3 regions of the Arthrobacter sp. ASL1 genome follow, and region 1 is predicted to be linked to each of the others. Evidence: riboswitches for the same ligand, from Rfam matches in the RefSeq annotation. Region 1 holds a riboswitch; each other region holds the start of a gene.

Region 1 (8,588 bases):
CGCCGTAATGCGGCTGGCCCAGCGGCCGGTAGTCCAGTGCGATGCCGTGCTGCTCACACCCACGGGTGAGTGCCTCGCTCTTGAACTCGGCGGCGTTATCGACGAACAACGCCTTCGGCTTCCCGCTCATCGGCCAGTCTGCTTCGATCCCGAGTCGTTCCAGCCGGGGCCGTTTATCACCGGTTGCGTGAGCTAGGCATAAGCCCACAGACACCGCCGAGGGCGGCTCCAAAGTCACGACCATGCCCACGAGACAGCGACTGCACACATCGATCGCCAACGTCAGATATGGGCGGCCGACAGGCTTCCGTTCCCGCTCATCGACGACGATCAGATCAATGACGGTGTGATCGATCTGTACCTGGTCCAAGATGGATCCGATCGCTGGGACGTCATCACCGGCCGACTGCAAGGGCCGCACACTGTCGGGCCCTTCTCGTCGCCGACCGACTGCTATCGGATTCATCCGTGCGATTCGCGTCTCGACCGTGTTCCGCGCCGGCACCGGCAACCCCCGCACAGCACAGACTCGGGCGATCTCGCGGTGCAGCGAAGCGATGCTTCGCTTCTGTCGCGTCAAGTACCGTGTGCGGACAAGCTCGCGAATGACCTGCTCGACCGGCTCCGACAGCCGATTACCACCCCTGCCACCGTCGGACCGTCGGCTGGCGAGATCGGTCACCAGACCAGAGCCCTGACGGTAGCGTTCCAACAGCACGTACACCTGTCGGCGAGAGATTCCCAGCTCGACGGCGGCTTCATCGGCAGCAGCCACCCCAACATGGTCACGCTCGGCGAGATTGCCGATCACTTCAGCACGCAACCGAGTTTGCTCCCACTGAGCATCCGACATCGTTAAATGCCCCGGCGACGGGATCCCGTATGGTTCTTCGTCCATCCCTGCCTCTCCTTTGAGAACAGGACTATTGAGCAAAAACGACTTTAGTGCACACGACTACTGAACGGCCAGCGTTCAACAGCCGACTGCACAACCCCCGAGAACACGGGGCCGGATGTGCAGGCGACTTCGGAAAATGACAGACGGGGGCGTGTCTTGACCGGACGTCTTGCATCCCATGGGTTGCAAGACGACGTTTCCTCCAGCGGCTCCACCGGCGATGGGTGCGAGCGAACTAGCCAATAACGCTCATGATGGGCCGTTGTTCCGGAGCAGTATGGCGGCGTCACCATAGGGTGAATGAGCTGCACCCCTCGATCCGGCTGGAGGACGCGTATGTGGTGCCCAGTTCTGACTGGCCCGCATGTGTGGTCCCCGTGATTTGCGGCCAGACCGCGACGTCCGGGGGCGGCCAATGTCAGCGGAATTAGTCCGCCTATGTCGCAGAGCACCCGGTGGCGGTTGTGAGTTCGAGGAATCTGTGAAGCAGATAGTCTGGTTGCAGTGCAAGGCCCAATGCCTTGTCGAGTCTCTGGGGGAAACATCGGGGCCAAAGCAGTAAACCAGTATGCCTGTGGTATGCCCCGTGGTCGCGGGAGTCGCCTCTAGGGAGAGGCGGATGCACGCACCATGACTGCTCCCCGGCAAGGATCCACGAAGGTGTCTGGATCGGTATCTTCAACCAATGCCCATGCCCATCGAGGCCTGGCGCTTTTGGCCTTGATTCCCGCGGCGTCCAGGGGCTTTCGCCTCCAACGCGTGGCCTTCGACGCAACAGCCATGCGCCTGACCAGCGGGCAAGGCCAAGTCGGGGAATTCGATCCCGTGGACCGCGGCGCCATCTCCATCTGGGCGAACGGACAAATCGGCGCATTCCCCGGGTGGATTGGCGGCAGCCATGCCAATGACCTCTATGCGCTGGGAGGCCACGCGGATTTCCTGAAGACAGGTGGCCTCGATGCCGCCTATACGGCAATTGAATTCTTCGAGCGGACGATCGAAGCGCACATTGCCTGCCGCGGGCGTCACTATGTCTTCACCGTTCCCGCGGGACACCGGGATCGTTTGTGGCCATACGCATTCCAATACCAAATCGATTCCCATCCAGGCTCATTGGTGCACCACTTCCCAACTTGAGCGCAAGATATCCAGCAGCGCTGCAATGATCTGGTTCCGAATTGGAGCGGTCGCGTCATTAAGGCGCCTCCGCTAGTCTCAGTAGTGGGGGCGTCTCAGAGCGAAAAACGCTCGTGCGGCCACACACTTGGGGGTCGTGCGGCCGCGGATCGAACCATGTCCGGGGTGAGGGTTCGATCAAGGCCTACAGTACCCTGCGGTCCGATTCGGATTTCCCGCCGGCAGAAACCGGGTCACTTTCCAGCCGCGCCGAGACTCGGGCTATCCCTCAGTCGGTTGCCCGGCCGTTTGGGGATCTTGTCTTATCAGCGGGATCGCCCCCGTTTCGCTACGGATAAAGGCGGCCGCGTCCGGGGACGTGAGGCTGGTTTCATGGTGGCGGGACCGGCGGGAGCCTGTCAGCCGGACGAAGTCGAGGGGGATCTTGGGGTCCTCATCCGCTTTCTGGTGGGAAGGCGAGGGAATGCGGTCTTGCCAGGCGGTGGGGACAAGTTCGCTGAATTCCCGGTGCTCGGCGATGAAGGTGCGTATGGCCGGGCAGAAAGGAAAAACAGCCAGGCGGCTGGTGTGTGCTTCCGTCAAGACGTGGTGGATGAGGAGTTCCACCAGTAGCTCCGATTTGAAGCGGCGTTTCATGGAGGTGTGAAGAAGCCACATGTCGGTGCCGTCCATGCTGTATTGCACGAAGCCAGCCAGTTCGCCGGCCTTGAAGATTTGGTATTGGAGTTGCTCGCGGTTGTTTTCGATGGCGATGGGCATTTACAGAGCCGCCTCGGTAGCGAAACCCGCGAACAGTAGCCGTTTCTCCGGCAGCGAGGTCCGGAATCGAGGGGAGGGCGGTACAGGCTTGAAGCGATTCACTGCGGCTCCTTGTCAGGACTGGAGCCCCGCTGCTTAGGCCGGTTCCGGTTTCTGCAGAGGGCGCCAGTGCTTGGCAACTCTGGTCCCGCAATAATACGCATTTTCCCAGCTCAAAAGCGGATCAAGTGGTTCCCAAGGAAACGATCCTTGGTGGGGAAGGTCTGCGGCTATCGGTCGTGACCCGTTTTTGCCCTTCGCGGGCGCATGGGAGCCAGGTGCAGCGCACCGGCTTGGGCTGCTTCGTCGGAAATATTGTCCCTGACGCCGGGCGCGACCGGCCGTTCAGTCCGGGAGGGGCGGAGCCCATGAGATGGTGATGTCCGCGCCTTCTTCTGCTTTGGCGATGAGCAGGCGCAGTTCCTGGCCGAAGAGCCGTTCGTGGCTACCGGACTGGTCGCCGTCGAAGAGCTCCAGGAGCTGTGCCATGGCCTTGGCCATGGCTCGACCCCAGTCCTTGGGGTGCGCGCTGGAAGCGTAGACGGTCGCAGAATACGTTTGTTCCATAGCCAGAGTGTGCGCCGCCTGCAATGACGGGACAAGCTACTTGTCGGCGCAGACTGGGACGGGAGGCAAAGACTGCCGGGGTGGACGTCCGGTGACAGGCATTGCATTCGACTTCTGAAGCTGACATGCGGACGTGCTGCCTGTGACGCACCCGAGTTCTCGCTGAGACGCTCCGGCGGGTGCGGTTTTCATCGTAGATGCACGTAGGGCCCCTCCGAGAGCGGAGGGGCCCTACTGCGGATATTGCTTAGCCTACGTAGGTGTAGTAGCCCATCAACGGGCCGTAGGGGCTGTCGGCCGGACGAACCACGGTGCCGACGGAGGGGTTCTGTGCGCCGATGATCTTCCCGCCACCGATGTAGATGCCCGCGTGGCTGCCGCCGTTCTGGTAGACCAGGTCGCCGGGCTTGGGGTTGGAGGTGCGCACGAACTTGCCGCTGGTGCGGATGGCGGTCGTGTTGTGGGGCAGGCTGATCCCGGCCTTGCCGTAGATGTACTGGATGAACCCGGAGCAATCCCAACCCGAAGGGCTGCTACCGCCCCAGACATAGGGTGTGCCCTCGTAGCTCATGGCCATGCCCGCGATGCCCGAGAGGCCGGCGCTGGACGTTGGGGCGGCGTCGGTCTTCTTAGGGGTGGAGGCCGTGGTGACCGAGCCTGCCGACGTATTGTTGCTCGTGCTCGTGCTCGTGCTCGTGCTCGCCTGCGCAGAGGACTGGCGGCTCTCGCGGGTCATGGCTGCACCTGCGGCCGCTTCCTCGCGCTCGGCTGCAGCGGCTTCTTCTTGGGCGGCTTCACGCTCGGCGGCGGCTTCCTGGGCTTCTTCGCGCTCGGCTGCGGCCTTGCGCAATGCCGCGCGGTGAGCCGAGCCGTCAGTGGACTTGACGTCGGCGACGGAGACCTTGATCTGCTTCAGATCTTGTGGCTTGGCGTCCGCAACGGTGACGGCGGCGGGGGAGTCCACGGAAGTACGCAGGATGTCCGCAGCCGGGGCCTTGGCAGCCTCGCGGGCGGCCGGGGCACCCTCGGCCGGAACGCCGAGGGTCAGCACGAGGCCGGAAGCCGCAGCGATGACAGCGGCCTGGCGGCCAACGGAACCTGCGTTGGAGGAAACCGCCTTGGAGATCGAGCCCAAGGGGTTGCTGCGGACGGGCATGGCGCGGTGGCGGCCCAGGTGTCGCTTGGTCATGTGTTGATTACCTCTCCCAATGCCTGCGGGGTTAGCTGTCGGGTTCGAGTGGGAGTCACTCGGCGTCTGCGCTGAATGGCAGCGAGACGCTTAACCCCAAGGGCCCGGTGGACCCGGATTTGGTTCCCCCGCCACTGCCAGAAGCTTCGCGAACGGAACCCGAAGTGGTGGCAGTGCTCGGCAATCCACTCGGGTGTGCCGGGCTCATAGGAAGCCCGGCACGCAAATGAATTTACATGAAACGGATGTAAAAGTCACGAATCGATTACGGAACCGTGTCCTTTTGGTCTCGACGACCTTTCCCTCCCTGGCCGTTGGTTCCGGGCGGTGATGCAAGACGATGGTCCTCGAAGTCTTCCTGGCGGTACACGGTAAGCGGAAAGTGCAGCCACAACGCACGATCGACCACGCCGGCCATCCCGAGTGGTTGGCCCGATGACCGAAGCGGTTCACCCGGCGACGGCGAACCAGATTCCGGCCCCGACGGCCCCGGCTGCGAGGACCAGGGCACCGAGCACGATAGCGGTGGCCACCACGGTGCGGGCAACCTCCCGTGGCGCCGTGGACAAACCGGTGCTGCAGTCCCCGGCGGGGTGGAAGGCGGGGCGGATGAGCCTGAGGTAGTAGACAAGGCTCAGCACCGTGTTGGCTGCGGCGAACACGACCAGCCAGGACATGCCGCCATTCCAGGCGACGGTGAACACGGCGACCTTGCCCAGGAACACCGCCGTGGGCGGTGTTCCCACGAGGCTGAGGGCCCCCACGACGAGGGAACCGGTCAGCCACGGGTGCCCACGTGCCAATCCCACCCAGTCGCCCAGCTCTTCGCGCCGGGGGAAGCAGGCGACGACGGCGAACACGGCCAGGTTCGTTAGCGCGTAGAAGACGATGTAGGCCAGCAGGGCCACCGAGGCGCCCTCGCTGCGGGTGATGACGGCAACGGGCATCAGCAGGTAGCCGACCTGGCTGACCGTCGACCAGCCCAGCAGGCGCCTGACGTTCTCCTGCGCCAACGCGGCAAGGTTTCCGATGCCCATGCTGGCCGCTGCGAGCACGGCCACGAGCAGCGGGACATCCACCGTGGCGGGCATGAGTGCCACCAGCCGGCCCATGGCCACGAGTGCGCCGATCTTCGGCACGGTCGTGATGAACGCTGCGATGCCTATCCCGGAGGCCTGGCTGGCGTCGGGGATCCAGAAGTGGCCGGGCACCGCACCGGCCTTGAAGGTCAAGCCGATGAGGACCGCGACGGCCCCGCCGGCGACGGCGGCCTGCGGGGCCTGGGGAAGAGCCTCCGTCATGCCCGCGTAGCTGCTCGTGCCGGCAACTGCGGTCAGCACGGCAACGCCTGCCATGAGCAGGACTCCGGACAGGGCGCCGATGAGGTAGGTCTTCAGGGTTGCCTCGGCGGCCGTCCCGCTGCGCGATAGGCCGATCAGCGCGTACAGGGGGATGCTCGCCAGCAGGTACCCGGCGACCAGGACCAGCAGGTCGGTCGTCCCCCCGATCACGACTGTTCCGAGCGTGGCCAGCAACAACAGGGCATAGGTTTCGCTTTCACGCGCCGTGCTGGCGAATTCATGCCGGCCGAGCAGGACCACCACGAGCGTGGCCAGCGGGGCCGCCATCCGCACGACCGCAGTGGACGGGTCCAGTGCGTAGGTTCCACTGAAGATCGACTCCGGCCCTCCCGGCACTGCCGCCATCCCGGTCGCTGCGCTGGCGACCAGGGCACCGAGGGTGAGCCAGCGGGTGGGATGCTGGCGGGTGCGGGGCAGGAAGCTGCCGCCCAGCAGCACCAGCACTGCCGTGGCGAGCAGGATGATCTCTGGCAGCAGCGCCGGGTAGTCCATGTCCATTGCCATTGCCGTCATGGGCCCAGGCTGACGACGAGGTTCTGCGCCGCGGGTCCGATCATCGCCAGCAGCGGGCCGGGGATGAGACCGATGAGCACGGACAGCCCCATCAGGATGGCCAGGGCCGTGCTCTCGCGGGGGCGCAGGTCGCTGAAACCGACGGACAGTTCCCGTGTCTGGCCCGTGAACACGTGCTGGAAGGCGCGCAAGAAAAGGACTGCGGTGATCAGGATGCCGGGAAGGGCAACCAGGGCCCAGGGGGTGGTTCCGATGCTGCCGGTGAAGATCTGGAATTCGGCGATGAAGCCGCTGAAGCCCGGAAGTCCGAGCGAGGCGAATGCGGCGATCGCGAAGAACCCGGCGAACCGTGGTGCGGGGTGGGCCAGGCCGCCATACCGGCGCAGGTCGTAGCTTCCGGTGCGGTCGTGGAAGACACCGGCGAGCAGGAACAGGGCCCCGGTGACCAGGCCGTGGGAGACCATTTGGGTTACGGCCCCGACGATGGCCAGCTGCTGTGCTTCGGCGTTGTTGGCACCCAGGACGCCGGCGGCGCCGACAGCGAGCACGACGTAGCCCATGTGGTTGACGGAGGTGAAGGCGATCATGCGCTTGATGTCTGTCTGCGCGACCGCGACGAGGGCGCCGTAGAGGACCGAGACGATGCCGATCGCGACGACCACCCACGCCCACGCCCGCCAGGTGTCCGGGAGCATGGGCATCGCGATCCTGACGAAGCCGTAGGTGCCCATCTTCAGCAACAGGCCGGCCAGGACGACCGAGCCGATGGCCGGGGCATCGGTGTGTGCCGGTGGCAGCCAGGAGTGGAAGGGGAAGGTCGGTGTCTTCACGGCCAGGCCCAGGATGACCGCCGCCAGCACGAAGCCGCCCGCCAGCGGGGTTCCGGTGAAGGCGTCCTGGCGGGAGAGTTCCACCATGTCGAAGGTGTGGGGGGCGGCACCGAGATAGAGGCCGATGAATCCCAACAGCAGGGACAGGGAACCCAGGAAGGTGTAGATGAAGAACACCAGTGCGGAGCGACGTTGGTTTCCGTGTCCCCAGCCGGCAATGACGAAGTACATGCCCACGATCGAGAGGTCGAAGTACAGGAAGAACAGGATCAGGTCCTGTGCACAGAACAACCCGAGGCAGGTCGTCTGCAGGAACAGGAACAAGGCGGCCTGGGGGCGTGGCCTGTCGGTCTCGCGCAGGGCCCAGATGGCGCAGGCCACGAAGATGACTCCGGTCAGCAGCAGCAGGGGCAGGGAGATGCCATCGATGCCGAGGTGGTAGCTGCTGCCAAGCTGCGGCATCCACTCCACCCGCTCCTCGGCCACGAGTCCGTTCGGGCCCGGGCCGCCGGCAATCGCGAGCATGACCGACAACGCCAAATCCACGAGGGTCGTGGCCAACCAGGTCAGCCGCGCAGCTTTTTCGGGCAGCCGACGGGCGAGGGCGAGGAAGGTCGCGGCCGCGAGCGGCAGGAAGACGATGACACTGAGCATGGGGGCTACCTAACGACGATCAGCAGGACGAGGGCGGCAACGCAGACGAGGACCGCCGCGGCGTAGTAATCGGCCACGGCACCCGTTTGGGCGCGGCGGGCCAACCGCCCGAGGCCGTTGACCCCACCCAGTACGGCACGCAACGCGCGTTGCACGCTGGCGTCCACGTCGCCGGACACCGCTGCGGACCGGTTCAGAAAGCGGCCGGCACCAAGCACCGCCTTCTCCAGGCGGTGGTCGAGCCGGGACAGGACGGCCGCGGTGGCGAACATGGGACGTACGAAAACGGTTTCCGCGGCCCGTTCAAGGCCAAACCAGTTCTCGGCGGCTGCCAGGCGCGGCACACCCCGAACCAGCACCAGGGCCGATACGACGATGGCAATTGCGGCCGAAGCGAGCAGTTCCCACCCGCTGCTTTCCGCCTCCGCCTGCGCGCCCAACAGTGCGCGGAACGGTCCGGACAGTACCGGAAGGGCGGTGGCGCCCAGCAATGCCGCCGATGCCGCCAGGACCACCAGAGGCACCGTCGCCACCACGGGGACCTTGCGGGTTCCTCGTTCTTCGGCATCCCACAGTTTGCGCTCCATGTCGGCCTGCTGCTGCATGTCGGGTCTGGCCCAGACCACGGCGATAATCTTCGC
Region 2 (8,588 bases), on a different replicon from region 1:
CTCGGCGGAACACCACCCCCCGGGTGATGGTTTCCCGATGCTGGGCTGCGTCGGGACCTGCGACGCCGGTGACATGGCGGTCGGCATCTGCGTGTTGTCGTTGATCGTCTTGGCGACGTTCGGCTTCCTGCTCCCCCCACGGCAGGTGCTGCGGCATTCATTGCGGCGTCGCGGCCCACCACTTCACTGGCGGGGAATCAGGTTCGTGCCCACGCCTTCGTTAACCCAACTCTGCATCAGCCGTACCTAGAACCGGTATGCGGATCAGTCGCGCCTTTCTGGCCACTGGTCGGACTTCCCCGGCTACCCGTGGGTGGCCGAGTGACCTGCAGACATCTTGGACAACGAAGGACGAAACACCATGACACGCAAGCTTTTCCTGCCCGCCATCGGCGTGGCCGCAGCAATCTCCCTGGTCGGTTGTGCCGGCAACCAGGAACCCGGGGACTCGGCTTCCAGCTCGGCATCATCGCGACAGTCCACATCGCCGACCTCGGTCAGTGAGGTGGCGGCCGAGCACAATGACGCGGACACGATGTTCGCGCAGATGATGATCCCCCACCACCAGCAGGCCGTCCAGATGAGCGGGATCATGCTGGCCAAGGACGGGATCGAACCCGAGATCACCGATCTGGCCACCGAGATCAAAGACGCCCAGGGGCCGGAGATCCAAACTATGACCGGCTGGCTCACGGCGTGGGGCGAATCCACGGAAATGGGCATGGCCGGACACGGCATGGAGGGAATGATGACCGATGAGCAACTCAATGAGCTCCGGTCGGCGCAGGGCGCCGACGCAGCGCGGATGTTCCTGCAAGCGATGATCGAGCACCACCAGGGTGCCGTCGGCATGGCCGAGGACGAGATCGCCGATGGCCAGAACCCCCAGGCCATCGCCTTGGCCCAGCAGATCATCAAGACGCAGCAGGCCGAGATCAAGGAAATGCAGGACCTGCTCTCCGGCCTTTAGGCCACCACAGCCCTGCGTCCCAGTCGGTGTGGGGCCGGTACCGTCCGGTCCCACATCGGCCCATTCCCGCGCACCCGAGAACTCCCGAAGGAACCGGCATGTCCCCTCATTTTCCCCAGCCCCTCCTGCCCCGCCGCCGAACCTCAGCCGCTGCCGTCCTGGCAGCGGGCGCATTGCTTCTCTCTGCCTGTTCTCCCGCGTCCACCCTGGACGATCCTGTGCCTGCGGCAGCCGCCGCCGACTACCCCTCCAGCCACATCCACGGCATGGACGTCAACGCTGAAACGGGCAGGATCCTACTTGCCACCCACGACGGCCTGTATGACGTCTCCAAGAAGCCCGCCACCAAGATCGGTCCGAACATCGACCTCATGGGCTTCACCGCCGGCGCCAACGGGACCCTCTACGCCTCGGGCCACCCCGGCCCCGGGGTGGACCTACCCAACCCCGTGGGCCTAATCGAACCCACCAATGAGGGCAAGACGTGGACGCCGCTATCGCGCACCGGCCAGTCGGACTTCCATGCCCTGGCAGCCACCCACGAGGCCATCATCGGGTTCGATGGACAACTGCTCGTCAACGAAGGTGGCAGCTCATGGACCCCGGCCGAGGACCAGATACCGGCCTACCACCTCTCGGCCACCACGGACGGCCACGTTGCCCTGGCCACGACCGAGGACGGTTTGAGGCGCTCGGTCGACCACGGCAAGTCCTGGAACCCCGTGCCCGGAGCACCACTGTTGATGCTGACCGCCGTATCCGGCTCCAATGCGGCGGGAATCGCCCCCGACGGAACCGTGTATTCCAGCATGGACGCCGGCTTCACCTGGCGGAAGCAGGGCCACACCACCGGAGAGGCGGCCGCCATCGACGTGACCACCAGCGAAAGCGAGCCCCAGGTCTGGATCGCCTCTCCCACCGGTGTCCAGGTTTCCCGCGACATGGGCCGGTCGTTCACCGCCATCAAGGCCCAGACGGGCAAGGAGTGACAAATCGACCGGTCAAGTCCGCGCCACCACACGGGCGTGCACGGCTCGGGACGGACGCAGCCAAATGGCCTTGTTTTGTCCGAGGATCAGCCGGGCGAGCCTCGGAGGGGTCTTCACCGAGACGGTGAAATCCGCGGCCCTGCCCGGCGCTCAAGCGGCCGAGGGATCTACCAAGGGGCTCGAACCGGGCATCACGCTGGCTACGCATCGACCTCCACCGTGACCCAAGGGAAACCGTTTCGTAACCAATTCGTGACTTTTACACTTATTTCTTGTAAATTCGTATGCGTGCCGGGCTTCCGATGGGCCCGGTACACCCGCGTGGATTGCCGAGCACTGCCACCACTGCGGGTTCCGTTCACGCAAAGTCTGGCAGTGGCGGGGGAACCAATATCGGGTCCGCAAGGATCCTTGGGGTTAAGCGCGTCGCACTGAATCATCAGCGCGGACGCCGGGTGGCTCCCACCCGAACCCGACAGCTCACCCCGCAGGCATTGGGAGAGGTATTCACTACATGACCAAGAGCCAAGCCCTGGGCCGCCACCGCGCCACGCCCGTCCGCACGAACCCGTTGGGGTCGATCTCCAAGGCCGTGTCCTCAAACTCCGGCTCCGTCGGCCGCCAGGCGGCAGTCATCGCCGCCGCGTCCGGCCTCGTGCTGACCCTCGGCCTTCCGGCCGAGGCCGCGCCTGCCGCCCGCGCCGCAGATAAGGCCCCCGTCACCGACGTGCAGCGTGCATCGGTGACCACCCCGGCAGCCGTGACCGTGCCCGCCGCGAAGCCGGAGTCGAAGGGCTCGCAGATCAAGGTCTCCGTCGCCGACATCTCCTCGACGTCCGGTGCCGCCTACCGCGAGGCACAGCGCCAGGCCGCCGCCGAGCGCGAAGCCGCCCAGCAGGCGGCCGCCGCCGAGCGCGAAGCCGCCCAGCAGGCAGCCGCCGCCGAGCGTGAAGCCGCCCAGGAGGCCTCCGCCGACCGCCAAGTCGCCGCGTCCTCGCAGAGCAGCAGCTCGCGGGATACCGCCAGCGCCAGCTCCTCCTCTTCCGACTCGAGCGTGACGACCGCTTCCGCCGGCACCGTGACCAAGAAGGCCGAACCGGCTTCCGCTCCCAGCGCAGGGCTGTCCGGCATCGCCGCAACGGCCATGCAGTACAAGGGATCGCCCTACGTTTTCGGTGGGAGCTCCCCTAGCGGCTGGGATTGCTCGGGCTTCGTGCAGTACGTCTACGGTCAGCACGGCATCAGCCTGCCCCACAACACGTCGGCCATTCGCGGCAGCGGCAAGTTCGTCAGCACCTCGAACCCCAAGCCGGGCGACCTTGTCTACCAGAATGGTGGAAGCCATGTCGGCATCTACATCGGTGGCGGCAAGATCATCGGTGCCCAAAATCCCTCGGTCGGGACCGTGATACGGCCTGCGGACAGCCCCTACGGCCCCCTCATGGGCTACTACACCTACGTAGGCTAGCCGCGACGATATGTGGGCTCCATCCGTGCCGGATGGGGCCCGCACGTCCTTAAGGATGTGGATCTGTGACGACCAAAAGATGAATTATCCTGGCCGGCTCGGAGCACCATGGCGAAATCGCGTGGCGAGTCGTTGGAGTGGGCTGCCGGGATTGCCGCCGCCTGCCTTTGCTCAGGAGTTCCGGGCACCCATGGACGACCCGGACGCCTGATCGTGCGGCTTCCCCGATGGCAGTCCACCAGCGCTACGACGACGGAGCGGTACTGACGTAACCGCGGTCCTTGTCCACCACGTTGTTCAGTGGCTCGCCGGCGATGTAGGCGTCGAGGTTGGCCAGGAACTGGTCGGCCAGCTCGTCCCGCCAGCCATGGACATCGCCGCTCATGTGGGCGGAGATGTGCACGTTCTCCATCTCCCAGAACGGGTGGTCGACGGGCATCGGCTCGACGGCAACGACGTCGAGCGAGGCGGCGGCGATCTGGCCATCCCGGAGCGCCTCGATGAGCGCCGGTTCATCGACCAGGGAACCGCGGCCGATGTTGACCAGGTGGGCGCTCGGCTTCATGGCCGCCAGCACCTGCGCGTTCAAGATCCCGCGGGTGGCCTCGGTCAGCGGCGCGGCCAGCACCACATGGTCTGCGTCTCCCACCCGGGCGGCGAGCTCGTCGCTGGGAAAGACGGTGCCGAAGTCGGGATCCGCTTCCCGCGGTGTGCGCCCGGCACCCTGGACCTGCATGCCGACGGCCCGCAGCAACCGGGCGGTGGCCCGGCCGATCCCGCCGGTCCCGACCACGATCGCGCGTGAACCGGCCGTGCGCGTCAGCTCGCGGTGCTGCCAGGTGCCCCGGCGCTGCAACGCCTCGCTGCGGTGCAGCTGCTTGTCGTGCGCGAGCACCGAGGCCAGCACGAACTCGGCGATGGGCTGGGAAAACGTCCCATGCGCGTTGGTGAGCACCACCGGGGCCTCGCGCAATCCGTCGAAGAGCATCGCATCCACACCGGCCGCGGCCACGTGCACCCACTCCAGCGCATCGGCGGCATGCCAGGCATCGCGAAGTGCCGAGGAGAAGAAGTCCCACAACAGGAGGGTGCCGGCGCCCTGCAACGCCTCGGCCAGGGTGTCGGCATGGGCGACGACGACGTCGGCGCGCTCGCGGATGGCGTCCAGGTTGTAGGGTTCGGGCACGCCGGGTGCGGTGAGCAGGGCCAGTCGCGGGCGGTTCATTTCGGTGTGTTTCACGTCATCAACGCTACAGTTCAAAAAGATTGTTGACAATCTACCGATCGGGCCACCACGATGAACACATGACGACTTTGAGCCCCCTGTTGAAGCAAGCGACCCCCGTGGTCGTCGACCACGCCCTCGGATCCTGGATCTACGGAACCGACGGAGCCGAATACCTGGATTTCACCACCGGCATCGGGGTGACCAGCACCGGCCACTGCCACCCGCGCGTCGTCGCCGCCGCGCAGGAACAGTGCGGCAAGATCATCCACGCCCAGAACACGACCGTGATGCACCAGCCGCTGCTGGAACTGACCGACAAGCTCGGTGAGAAGCTGCCGTCCGGGCTGGACTCCGTCTTCTACGCCAACTCCGGCTCCGAGGCCGTCGAGGCCTCCATCCGCCTGGCCCGCATGGCCACCGGACGACCGAACATCGTGGTCTTCCAGGGCGGCTTCCACGGCCGCACCGTCGCCGCGGCGTCCTTGACCACCGCCGGCACCCGTTTCTCCGCCGGTTTCTCCCCGCTGATGGCCGGCGTCCACATGTCCGCCTTCCCGTACGCCTACCGCTACGGCTGGGATGAGGACACCGCCATCGACTTCGCCCTGCAGGAACTGGACTACCTGCTGACCACGCGCACCGCCCCGAACGACACCGCCGCCTTCCTCATCGAACCGGCCCTGGGCGACGGCGGCTACCTGCCCACCCCGCCGCGCTTCCTCGAGGGGCTGCGCGAACGCGCCACACGGCACGACATCCTGCTGATCATCGACGAGGTCCAGGCCGGCGTCGGACGCACCGGCAAGTTCTGGGGCCACCAGCACTCCACCGCCACCCCCGACATCCTCATCACCGCCAAGGGCATCGCCTCCGGCTTCCCGATCTCCGCCATCGCCGCCTCCACCGAGCTGATGTCCAAGGGCTGGCCCGGCTCCCAGGGCGGGACCTACGGCGGCAATGCCGTCTCCGCCGCCGCCGGCGTGGCCACCCTGGCCGTCGTCGACGACGAGGGACTCGTGGAGAACTCCCGGGTGCGCGGCGACCAGCTGCAGGCCGGGCTGAAGCAGATCCAGTCCCGCTTCCCGTTCATCGGCGACGTCCGCGGCTGGGGCCTGATGCAGGGCATCGAGTTCACCACCGGCGACGGCCAGCCCGACGCCACCACCGCGGCCGCCATCCAACAGGAGACCACCGGCCACGGTCTGCTGACGCTCACCTGCGGCCCGCAGGGCAACGTCGTGCGACTGATCCCCGCGCTCGTGGTCACGGCCGACGAGATCGACCTCGGGCTCCAGCGCTTCGAGGCCGCCGTCTCCGCAGTGTCCGAACGCACCTTCGCCAAGGCCTAGAAAGCAGCACATGACCCAGACAGCGGCACCGGCCACCACCGACACCGTGGCCGGGCTCCTCGACGCGGCGGGCATTGACTTCGATGTCTCCGAGCACCGCCGGGCGGAATACTCCTACGATGCCTCCAACTACCGGGTGCGGCCGCTCGGCGTGGTGTTCCCGAACAACGCGGCGGACGTGGAAGCCACCCTGCGTGCCTGCCACGCCACCGGCACCCCGGTGACCGGACGCGGCGGCGGCACCTCCATGGGCGGCAACGCCGTCGGCCCCGGCGTGGTCCTGGACTTTTCCCGGCACATGAACGCCATCCTCACCCTCGACGAGGACGAACTCTGGGTCGACGTCGAGCCCGGCATGGTGCTGGCCACGCTCTCCCGCGAGATCGAGGCCCGCACCGCCGGTCGGCTCACGTTCGCCCCCGACCCGTCCTCGAAGACCCGCGCCACCGTCGGCGGGGCCATCGGCAACGACGCCTGCGGGAACCACTCGGTGCGCTACGGCCGCACCAGCGACCACGTCATCGAGTTCGACCTCGTCACCTCCGACGGGACCGCCCTGACGGCCACCGCCACCGGGATCCGTGCCACCGACGGGAACGACGACGGCGCGGTGCGCCGGGCCGCGGAGCTGACCACGGCGATGGAGAGGCTGGCGCAGGACAACCTGGCCGGTTTCCGCACCGACCTGGGCCGGATCCAGCGCCAGGTCTCCGGCTACCACCTGGAGCACCTGCTGCCAGAGAAGGGCTTCAACATCGCCCGGGCCCTGGTGGGGTCCGAGGGGACCTGCGCCGTCGTCGTGCGTGCCCGCATGGCACTGGTGCACAAGCCGGCGAGCGCGCTGCTGCTGTGCATCGGCTACCCGGACGTCGTGGAGGCGGCCCGGGACATCGAGACCATCCTCGGGTTCTCCCCCGCGGCCGTGGAGGGGATCGACGACGCCATCGTCGCGACCATGAGGGCCCGCCGCGGCGAGGACTCCGTCATCGGGCTGCCCGACGGCCAGGCCTGGCTGTACATCGACCTCGACGGCGACAACCCGGACGACGTCCAGGCCCAGGCCGACGAGTTGCTGGGCCGGCTGCGCTCCATCGGGCGCATGGTCGACGGGCGGGTCGTCCCCGACGCCACCGAACGCGCGTCGCTGTGGCGGGTGCGCGAGGACGGGGCGGGCCTGTCCTCCCGGCTGCACACCGGCGGGGAGTCCTGGCCCGGGTGGGAGGATTCCGCCGTCGCCCCCGAACGCCTGGCCGACTACCTCGCGGACTTCCGCGACCTGCTGGCCGAACACGGCCTGCAGGGCGTGATGTACGGACACTTCGGGGCCGGCTGCATGCACGTGCGCATCACCTACGACCTGCGCAGCGCCGCCGGACGGGCCGTATTCCGCGAGTTCACCGCCGACGCCGCCCGGCTGGTCGTCGCCCACGGCGGCTCGCTGTCCGGCGAACACGGCGACGGACGGGCCCGCTCGGAGTTCCTGCCGCTGATGTACTCGCGCGACATGCTCGCCGCCTTCGAGGCCTTCCGGGCGAACTGGGATCCGACGGGGCTGCTGAACCCCGGGGTGATAACCAGCCCGGACGCATTCGACGAGCACCTGCTGCTGAACGGGGTGCCCGAGCGCGAATGGCGCACCAGCTTCGACCTCTCCCCCGCCTCCGGTCCAGATGCCGTCCACGGCGTGGACCCGTTCGTCCACGCGGTGCAGGGCTGCATCGGGGTCGGCAAATGCCGCACCGACACCGGCGGGGTGATGTGCCCCAGCTACCGGGCCACCGGCGACGAGAAGGACTCCACCCGCGGCCGCGCCCGCGTGCTGCAGGAGATGGTCCGCACCGCGGCCACCGTCGAGGAGGGCTGGAAGTCCGAGGCCGTCCGCGAGGTGCTGGACCTCTGCCTGTCCTGCAAGGCGTGCGCCACCGACTGCCCGACCGGCGTGGACATGGCCACCTACAAGTCCGAATTCTTCTCCCACTACTACGAGGGGCGGATGCGCCCGCTCTCGCACTTCTCGCTGGGTTGGCTGCCCCGCTGGCTCAAGGTCACCGGGCGGATCACCCCGCTGGTCAACGCGGTCATGGGTTCCCCGCTGGGCAAGCTCGTCTCCGCAGTCGGCGGGCTGACGACGCGCCGCGCGCTGCCCCGGTTCGCGTCAGCCACCGCCTGGCGCCGCGAGGTCGACGCCGCCCTGGCCAACGCGCCGCGCACGCGCATCGGCCCGCCCCGGACCCTGTCCGCCGGTGCAGCGGTGCCGCGCGTCGTCGCCACCGGGCACGACGGCGGTGCCTCCGAGGGCACGCAGGCCACCACCGGTGCGGTGCTGTTCGTGGACACGTTCACGAAGGGCTTCCGCCCGGAGGTCGCCGGGGCCGCGGCCCGCGTGCTGGCCGACGCCGGGGAACCGGTGACGTGTTCGGCCGATGCCTGCTGCGGATTGACCTACATCTCCACCGGCCAGCTGGGTACGGCCCGCAAGCTGCTCGCCCACGCCGCCGAGGCGCTCGATGACGGCACGGACCGTCCGATCGTCGTGGTCGAGCCCAGCTGCGCGGCGGCCCTGGCCAAGGACCTGCCCGAACTC
Region 3 (6,615 bases), on a different replicon from region 1:
GCCCTCGATCCGGCCCATGGCCGTTCCCACCTGCTCCTGGTCCGTCAGCCCGCCGTGGCGGTACAACTCGGAGTACCCCTGGATGGTGACCAGCGGCGTCCTCAGCTCGTGCGAGGCATCCTGGATGAAGCGGCGCATCTTGCGTTCGGATGCCGCCCGGCCGCGGAAGGCGTATTCGATGTGGGCCAGCATGGCGTTCAGCGAGCGCGAGAGCCGGCCGACTTCGGTCTCGGGCGGATAGTCCTCGACGCGCCGCGAGAGGTCGCCGGCGGCAATGGCCGCGGCGGTCCGTTCGACGCGGACGAGTGGCCGCAGCGCCCGGCCCGTGATGCCGTAGGCGATCATCGACATGACCAGCGTGACGAGCGTTCCGCTGGTGACCACCAGTTTAGTCGACATGTCTACTGTTTGCATGGCGGACTTCAGGGGGAGCGAGACGACGACGTAGCCGCTGTTGTTGCTCAACTGGTAGACGCCGGAGCGCCATCCCGGGGAGCTTTTTTCCGAACCCTCGACGTCCATAAACGGTGAGGGCCGTTCGCTGACCTGCTCGATGGTCAGGGCCGGCACGACCGGCCCGTCCTTGTGCTTGGGGTGCGGCAGCTCATAGAGCACCTTGCCGTCGTTGTCGCGCAACGTGGCACGGAACCTGTTGAACTCCAGGGCGGCGCCCTCGCTCGGGGCCTCCTGGTCCTTCCACGACGACCACATGATGTTGGCCAGCGCGACCTTGTTGTCGTTCAGGTCGGTGTTCATCTGGTCCTGGAGCGTCAGCCTCAGCGAGGCCGAGGCGGCCAGCGCGGTGACGATCACACCGCACATCATCAGGATGGCCATCAGGGCCACGAGCTTGGAACGCAGCGAGACCTGCCGGAGCAGGCGGGGCAGGGAACGCACCCAGGCAGCCTAGCGCCGGTCGGCGGAGCGCAGCAGGTAGCCCACGCCGCGCTTGGTCTGGATCATGGCCGGCCAGTCCTCCCGGGCGTCGATCTTGCGACGCAGGTAGGAGATGTAGGACTCCACGATGGAGGCGTCCCCGTTGAAGTCGTACTCCCAGACGTGGTCGAGGATCTGCGCCTTGGAGAGCACGCGGTTGGGGTTCATCATCAGGTAACGCAGCAGCTTGAACTCGGTGGGGGACAACTCGACGATCTCCCCGGCGCGGCGGACCTCGTGGGCATCGTCGTCGAGTTCGAGGTCGTCGACGCGGATCACTGCGTCGTCCTCGTCCAGGGGCTGGGTCCGGCGCAGTACGGCACGGATCCGGGCCACGACCTCGTCGAGGCTGAACGGCTTGGTGACGTAGTCGTCACCGCCGACGGTCAGGCCCATGACCTTGTCCTCGGTCCCGTCACGGGCCGTGAGGAAGAGCACGGGGAAGTGGCGCCCGGCGGCGCGCAGCTTGCGGGTGACGGTGAAGCCGTCCATGTCCGGGAGCATGACATCCAGAACGGCGAGGTCCGGGATTTCCTTTTCGACGGCGGCGAGGGCTTCGCGGCCATTGGCGGCGGCAACCACGGAGAACCCTGCAAAACGCAGGGAAGTGGACAGCAGCTCGCGGATGTTGGGTTCGTCGTCGACGACGAGGAGCTTGGCTTCCGCAGGTTTGTCAGTCATACCAGACATTGTGCGTGCAAAGTCTGGGAGTTTTCTGGGTGCCCGATGTGAATCGAAGCGGGCCCGGGGGGCGCCGGTGGACCGTCGTCAGCTCCGGCGGCGCTCGCGGATCCGCAACAGCAACAGGGCGATCAGCAGCAGGAACGCGACCGGCAACCCGTACAACCCGATGGCCATGAGCGCGGTGAGCGGGGTGGCGCCGACCATGTACTGCACGAGTACGAATGCCAACGACAGGATCGAGACGAGGGCGACCGCGGCGGCGAGCACGGTGACGACGCGCTGCGTGGCGGCGGGGGTTTCGGCGGTATTCACCCCGTCAAAATATCAGCGTCACGACGGGCGGCAAAGTCCGCGGCGCCGTCCCCATGCCGTACCCTAGGAAAATAGACTTCCCCGGCTTGGCCGTACCCGCGCGCAGACGCTGCCGGTGCGAGTGCGGGCCGGGAATCCAGACGCGGCGCGGCCAACGGGCCGGGCGCCGCCGGTACGTGAGAACGAGGTAAGTGCAGTGCCATTCGGCAAAGTGAAGTGGTTTGAGGCCTCGAAGGGCTTCGGTTTCCTGGTCGGCGACGACGGCGAGGAGGTGTACCTGCATGCCTCCGCGCTGCCCGAGGGCACCTCGGACGTCCGTGCCGGTACCCGCATGGAGTTCGGCGTCGCGCAGGGCCGCAAGGGCGCCCAGGCGCTGTCGGCCCGCATCGTGGAGGCCGCCCCGTCGGTCGCCCGTGCCAAGCGCAAGCCGGCCGAGGACACCGCGATCCTGATCGAGGACCTCATCAAGGTCCTCGACAGCATCTCCAACGGCCTCCGCAAGGGCCGCTACCCGGACAAGAACCACTCGACCAAGGTTGCTGCCGTCCTGCGCCGCGTCGCCGACGATCTGGACGCCTGAGCATGGCACGGGCACCGAAAATCGATGCGGTGCTGGGTGCCGGGGTCGACCTGGCCCACAGCACGCTGCTGGCCACCGTGGACCCCGCACAGATCGGCGGCCACCTCGGGGTCGCCGCCGACGACGACCGCGTGCTCACGCACCGGTTCGAGGCCAAGCTGCCCGGCTACGCCGGCTGGAACTGGTACGTGACCCTGGCCCGCGTTCCGCGCGGCAAGGAACCAACCGTTTGCGAGACCGGCCTGCTGCCAGGGGACGGCGCCCTGCTGGCCCCCGAATGGGTGCCCTGGGCCGACCGCGTGCGCCCCGAGGAACTGGAAGCCCAGAAGGCCGCCGAGGCTGCGGCCGCGGGAGGCGCTGCCGAGGACAAGTCCGCACAGGATGCGGCCCCCGACACGCACGACGGCGATGTACCCGACGATGGCGTCTCCGTTCCGGCCGAGGGCGGCACCGACGTCGAGACCGTCGACACCGCGGCCAGCCCCGACGAACCGGACGAGGTCGTCGAGGACGACGATGAACTGGTTGACGCCGAACATGCAGCCGACGAGGCGCCGCGGCGCAGCCGTTCCCGCCGTCGTCGGCGGTAGCACCGGCACCAACGCAACGGGCCGCGGCCCCCATCAGGTGGGGGAGCCGCGGCCCGGTGCTTCTAGTCGTGCTACATGTTCTCCAGCACATAGTCGATGCAGGCCGTCAGCGCACTGACGTCGTCGGGCTCGATCGCCACGAACGTGGCGATGCGCAGCTGGTTCCGGCCCAGCTTGCGGTACGGCTCGGTGTCGACGATGCCGTTGGCCCGCAGGATCTTGGCGACCTGCGCGGCATCGACCGAGTCGTCGAAGTCGATCGTCGCGATGACGTTGGAGCGCTCGTCGGCCTTGACCACGTAGGGGGTCGCGACCGCCGAGGCCTCGGCCCACGAGTAGACCCGCTGCGCCGAGTCGGCGGTGCGCCCCGCCGCCCAGTCCAACCCGCCCTGGCCATTGAGCCATTCGACCTGCGCGTTCAACGTCACCAGGGTCGACAGTGCCGGGGTGTTGTAGGTCTGGTTCTTCAGCGAGTTGTCGATGGCCGTGCCCAGGTCCAGGAAGTCGGGGATCCAGCGGCCGGACGAGCCGACCCGTTCGGCGCGTTCGAGCGCCGCGGGGGAGAAGAGGCCCAGCCACAACCCGCCGTCGGAGGCGAAGTTCTTCTGTGGGGCGAAGTAGTAGACATCGGTCTCGGCGACGTCGACGGCCAGGCCGCCGGCCGCCGAGGTGGCGTCGACCAGCACCAGGGCGCCGTCGTCGGCCCCGGCTACCCGGCGCACGGGGGCTGCCACGCCGGTGGAGGTCTCGTTCTGCGGCCAGGCGTAGACATCGACCCCGGCCTCGGCGATGGAGTCCGGGCGGGTCCCGGGCTCGGAGCTGATGATCGAGGAGGCCTGCAGGAAAGGTGCCTTGTCGGTGGCCTTGGCGAACTTCGAGCCGAACTCGCCGAAGGAGAGGTGCTGGGCCTTCTGCTCGACCAGGCCGAAGGCAGCGACGTCCCAGAACGCGGTGGAGCCGCCGACGCCCAGGACGACCTCATAGCCGTCCGGGGCGTTGAAGAACGTCGAGAGCCCCTCGCGGATGCTGCCGACCAGGTTCTTGACGGGCGCCTGGCGGTGCGAGGTCCCCAGGATCGCGGGGTTGGCCGCGGCCAGTGCCGCGAGCTGCCCGTCACGGACCTTCGAGGGCCCGGCACCGAACCGACCGTCCGCGGGAAGAAGGGGTGCGGGGATGCTCAGCGAATCGGTCAAGTTCTGCTCCTGCCATCGGTGGGTTCTGCGGGCGGGGTCCAACCGCACGGGGCGGGCCCGGGTTCCATGGTCGCGCACGGCCGGGGGGAATGCCGAAAGCCGACGGCATTGTTAACGCGGGTAGAGTTGGATTTACGGGTCCACCATCCACCGCCCCGCCCTACAGGAGTGCCACGCAGTGACAGATCTGATCGACACCACCGAGATGTACTTGAGGACCATTCTGGAACTCGAGGAAGAGGAAATCACGGCACTGCGCGCGCGCATTGCCGAGCGGCTGGACCATTCCGGCCCCACGGTGTCCCAGACGGTGGCCCGGATGGAACGTGATGGCCTGGTCGTGGTGACCCCGGACCGGCACCTCGAGCTGACGGCGGCCGGGCGCGAACGCGCGACCTCGGTGATGCGCAAGCACCGCCTCGCCGAGCGGCTGCTGGCCGACGTCATCGGGCTGGAATGGGAGTACGTCCACGACGAGGCCTGCCGCTGGGAACACGTGATGAGCGAGCGCGTGGAGAAGCGCCTCTACAACCTGCTTGGCCGGCCCTCCGATTCGCCCTATGGCAATCCGATCCCCGGCTTGGAGATCCTGGGCGGGCCCGCCGCCCACGAGTTCGCCCTGGGCGTGCAGAACCTCGACGCCGCCCTGCTGGCCGGGAACACCGGGCCCGTGGCCGTCGAACGCCTCGCCGAGGCCATCCAGGTCGATCCCGAACTGCTGGCCCAATTGAACGACGGCGGAATCCGCCCGGGCGCGCAGGTCACCCTCGAGCGCGCCGGCGAATACGTCGTCGTCCGCGTGCAAGGCGTCGAGGGGGCCCTGGAGCTGCCGGTGGAGGTCAGCGCACACGTTTTCGTGGCCCGGGACGTTTGATAACGGAACTGTTACTTTGTATTCGATTAAGGTACCGTTGGTAACAGACGGGGATTCGTCCCCATCACCCCTTCCGACCGCCTGACCCTGCCTGCGGAACGGGTCCGTTCGCTTGAATGACAGGCAGGGGTGGAGAACCCAATCTTTGGTGGTCCGTCGTGCCCGGTGTCCCCGGCATCCGGCCGCCTCGGGGTGAAGCCGCATCGCAGCCCGGCTGCCTGCGGCCGGGCCGGACCGGCCCGAATCCGACAGCTAACTCCGCAGGCGCCCATGAGAGGTCCTCGTTTGACAGAGCAAAAGCGTTCCGGCCGTCGTGCCGCCGTCGCCCCCGATGCGACCGCGCCGGCCACGGCCCCCGACGCCGGCTGCTACATGCCGCGCCGCTACGACGGCGCCATGCGCTACGCCCCCTCCGCCGCCCCCTTGCGGCAGGACGCCGCCGCGCCCGCCGTGGCCGAGCAAACCGCTCCGGTTGCGGACATCATCCCCCTGCTGGCCGACGCCGCCCCGGTGCATCCGCACGCGGCCTCGGTCCAGAACCGGGGAAGCTTCGACGCGACGGTCATCGGCCTTCCGGAGGGCACGCGCGCCGTATCCGCGGAACCCCGGCCGGCTGGTTTGCCGAAGAAGCCGCGCGGTGGGGCAGCTGCCCCACGCACCGCGGCGCGCCCGGCGCTGGCCTGGAGCCACCGCTTCGCGGCGGTTGCCGCGGTGTCCGGCCTGGCGCTGGCCGCTGCCTACCCCACCCTGGCCGGCAGCGAGGAGGAACCCGCTCAGCGCGTGGCCCACGAGTCGGCCGTCAACGTCGCCGACGTGACCGTGCCGGGATCCGAGAACTTCTCGGTGGTCCGGGCCTCGGTGTCCAGCAGCTTCACCAAGGACGACCAGCTCAGCTACCTGATGTCCGCCTCCGGCGGGAACATCAACACCATCGACACCCAAGGTGTCCTGGCCCAGCCCGTCGACCACGTCAGGATCACCTCGCCCTTCGGCGCACGGGCAAATCCGACGGGCGAAGGGGCCCAGGTTCATATCGGCCAGGACTACGGCGTTCCCTGTGGAACCCCTGTCAAGGCATCGGCATCGGGGACGGTCGTCCAGGCGGGCTGGGCCGGCCATTCGGGCAACCGGGTGCGCATCGACCATGGCAATGGCCTGGAGACGACCTACAACCACAACACCAGCCTGAAGGTCTCGGTCGGGCAGGCGGTCAAGCGCGGGGACGTGGTGTCCTTGAGCGGAACGACCGGCAACTCGACCGGCTGCCACCTGCACCTCGAGGTGCTCGTCGACGGCAACGCGGTCGACCCCGCAGGGTGGCTGTAGGGTCCGAAAACCAGGGGCCGTGATCGGGAAATAACCATTCCGTGACCTGAACGTGACTTTTACAAACATTTCATATATCGTTGTCGACGTGCCAGGCCGCATAGGGGCCGGGCACACTCG

What was found. A riboswitch is a leader RNA that binds a small molecule or an ion and turns the genes downstream of it on or off. The one in region 1 is predicted to bind cyclic di-AMP.
Region 2: another riboswitch for cyclic di-AMP. It lies ahead of AC1MEQ_RS09870 (C40 family peptidase); the one in region 1 lies ahead of AC1MEQ_RS18880 (C40 family peptidase).
Region 3: another riboswitch for cyclic di-AMP. It lies ahead of AC1MEQ_RS06345 (M23 family metallopeptidase); the one in region 1 lies ahead of AC1MEQ_RS18880 (C40 family peptidase).

Annotation. Positions count from the first base shown of each region.
Region 1 is NZ_JBWXQH010000002.1:39,414-48,001, reverse strand. Features, by position in the region: gene AC1MEQ_RS18900 (Mu transposase C-terminal domain-containing protein) at 1-898, opposite strand, end outside; gene AC1MEQ_RS18895 (hypothetical protein) at 1,658-2,035, shown strand; gene AC1MEQ_RS18890 (GNAT family N-acetyltransferase) at 2,297-2,794, opposite strand; gene AC1MEQ_RS18885 (hypothetical protein) at 3,179-3,400, opposite strand; gene AC1MEQ_RS18880 (C40 family peptidase) at 3,648-4,589, opposite strand; cyclic di-AMP (ydaO/yuaA leader) riboswitch at 4,596-4,757, opposite strand; gene AC1MEQ_RS18875 (NADH-quinone oxidoreductase subunit N) at 5,039-6,463, opposite strand; gene AC1MEQ_RS18870 (complex I subunit 4 family protein) at 6,460-7,947, opposite strand; gene AC1MEQ_RS18865 (proton-conducting transporter transmembrane domain-containing protein) at 7,953-8,588, opposite strand, start outside.
Region 2 is NZ_CM155284.1:2,094,106-2,102,693, forward strand. Features, by position in the region: gene AC1MEQ_RS09855 (hypothetical protein) at 1-250, shown strand, start outside; gene AC1MEQ_RS09860 (DUF305 domain-containing protein) at 362-970, shown strand; gene AC1MEQ_RS09865 (F510_1955 family glycosylhydrolase) at 1,189-1,959, shown strand; cyclic di-AMP (ydaO/yuaA leader) riboswitch at 2,304-2,467, shown strand; gene AC1MEQ_RS09870 (C40 family peptidase) at 2,474-3,427, shown strand; gene AC1MEQ_RS09875 (D-2-hydroxyacid dehydrogenase) at 3,672-4,652, opposite strand; gene AC1MEQ_RS09880 (aspartate aminotransferase family protein) at 4,733-6,004, shown strand; gene AC1MEQ_RS09885 (FAD-binding and (Fe-S)-binding domain-containing protein) at 6,015-8,588, shown strand, end outside.
Region 3 is NZ_CM155284.1:1,348,537-1,355,151, reverse strand. Features, by position in the region: gene AC1MEQ_RS06380 (sensor histidine kinase) at 1-897, opposite strand, end outside; gene AC1MEQ_RS06375 (response regulator transcription factor) at 907-1,617, opposite strand; gene AC1MEQ_RS06370 (hypothetical protein) at 1,705-1,932, opposite strand; gene AC1MEQ_RS06365 (cold-shock protein) at 2,129-2,512, shown strand; gene AC1MEQ_RS06360 (DUF3027 domain-containing protein) at 2,515-3,102, shown strand; gene serC (phosphoserine transaminase) at 3,174-4,295, opposite strand; gene AC1MEQ_RS06350 (iron-dependent transcriptional repressor DtxR) at 4,474-5,169, shown strand; cyclic di-AMP (ydaO/yuaA leader) riboswitch at 5,269-5,451, shown strand; gene AC1MEQ_RS06345 (M23 family metallopeptidase) at 5,455-6,495, shown strand.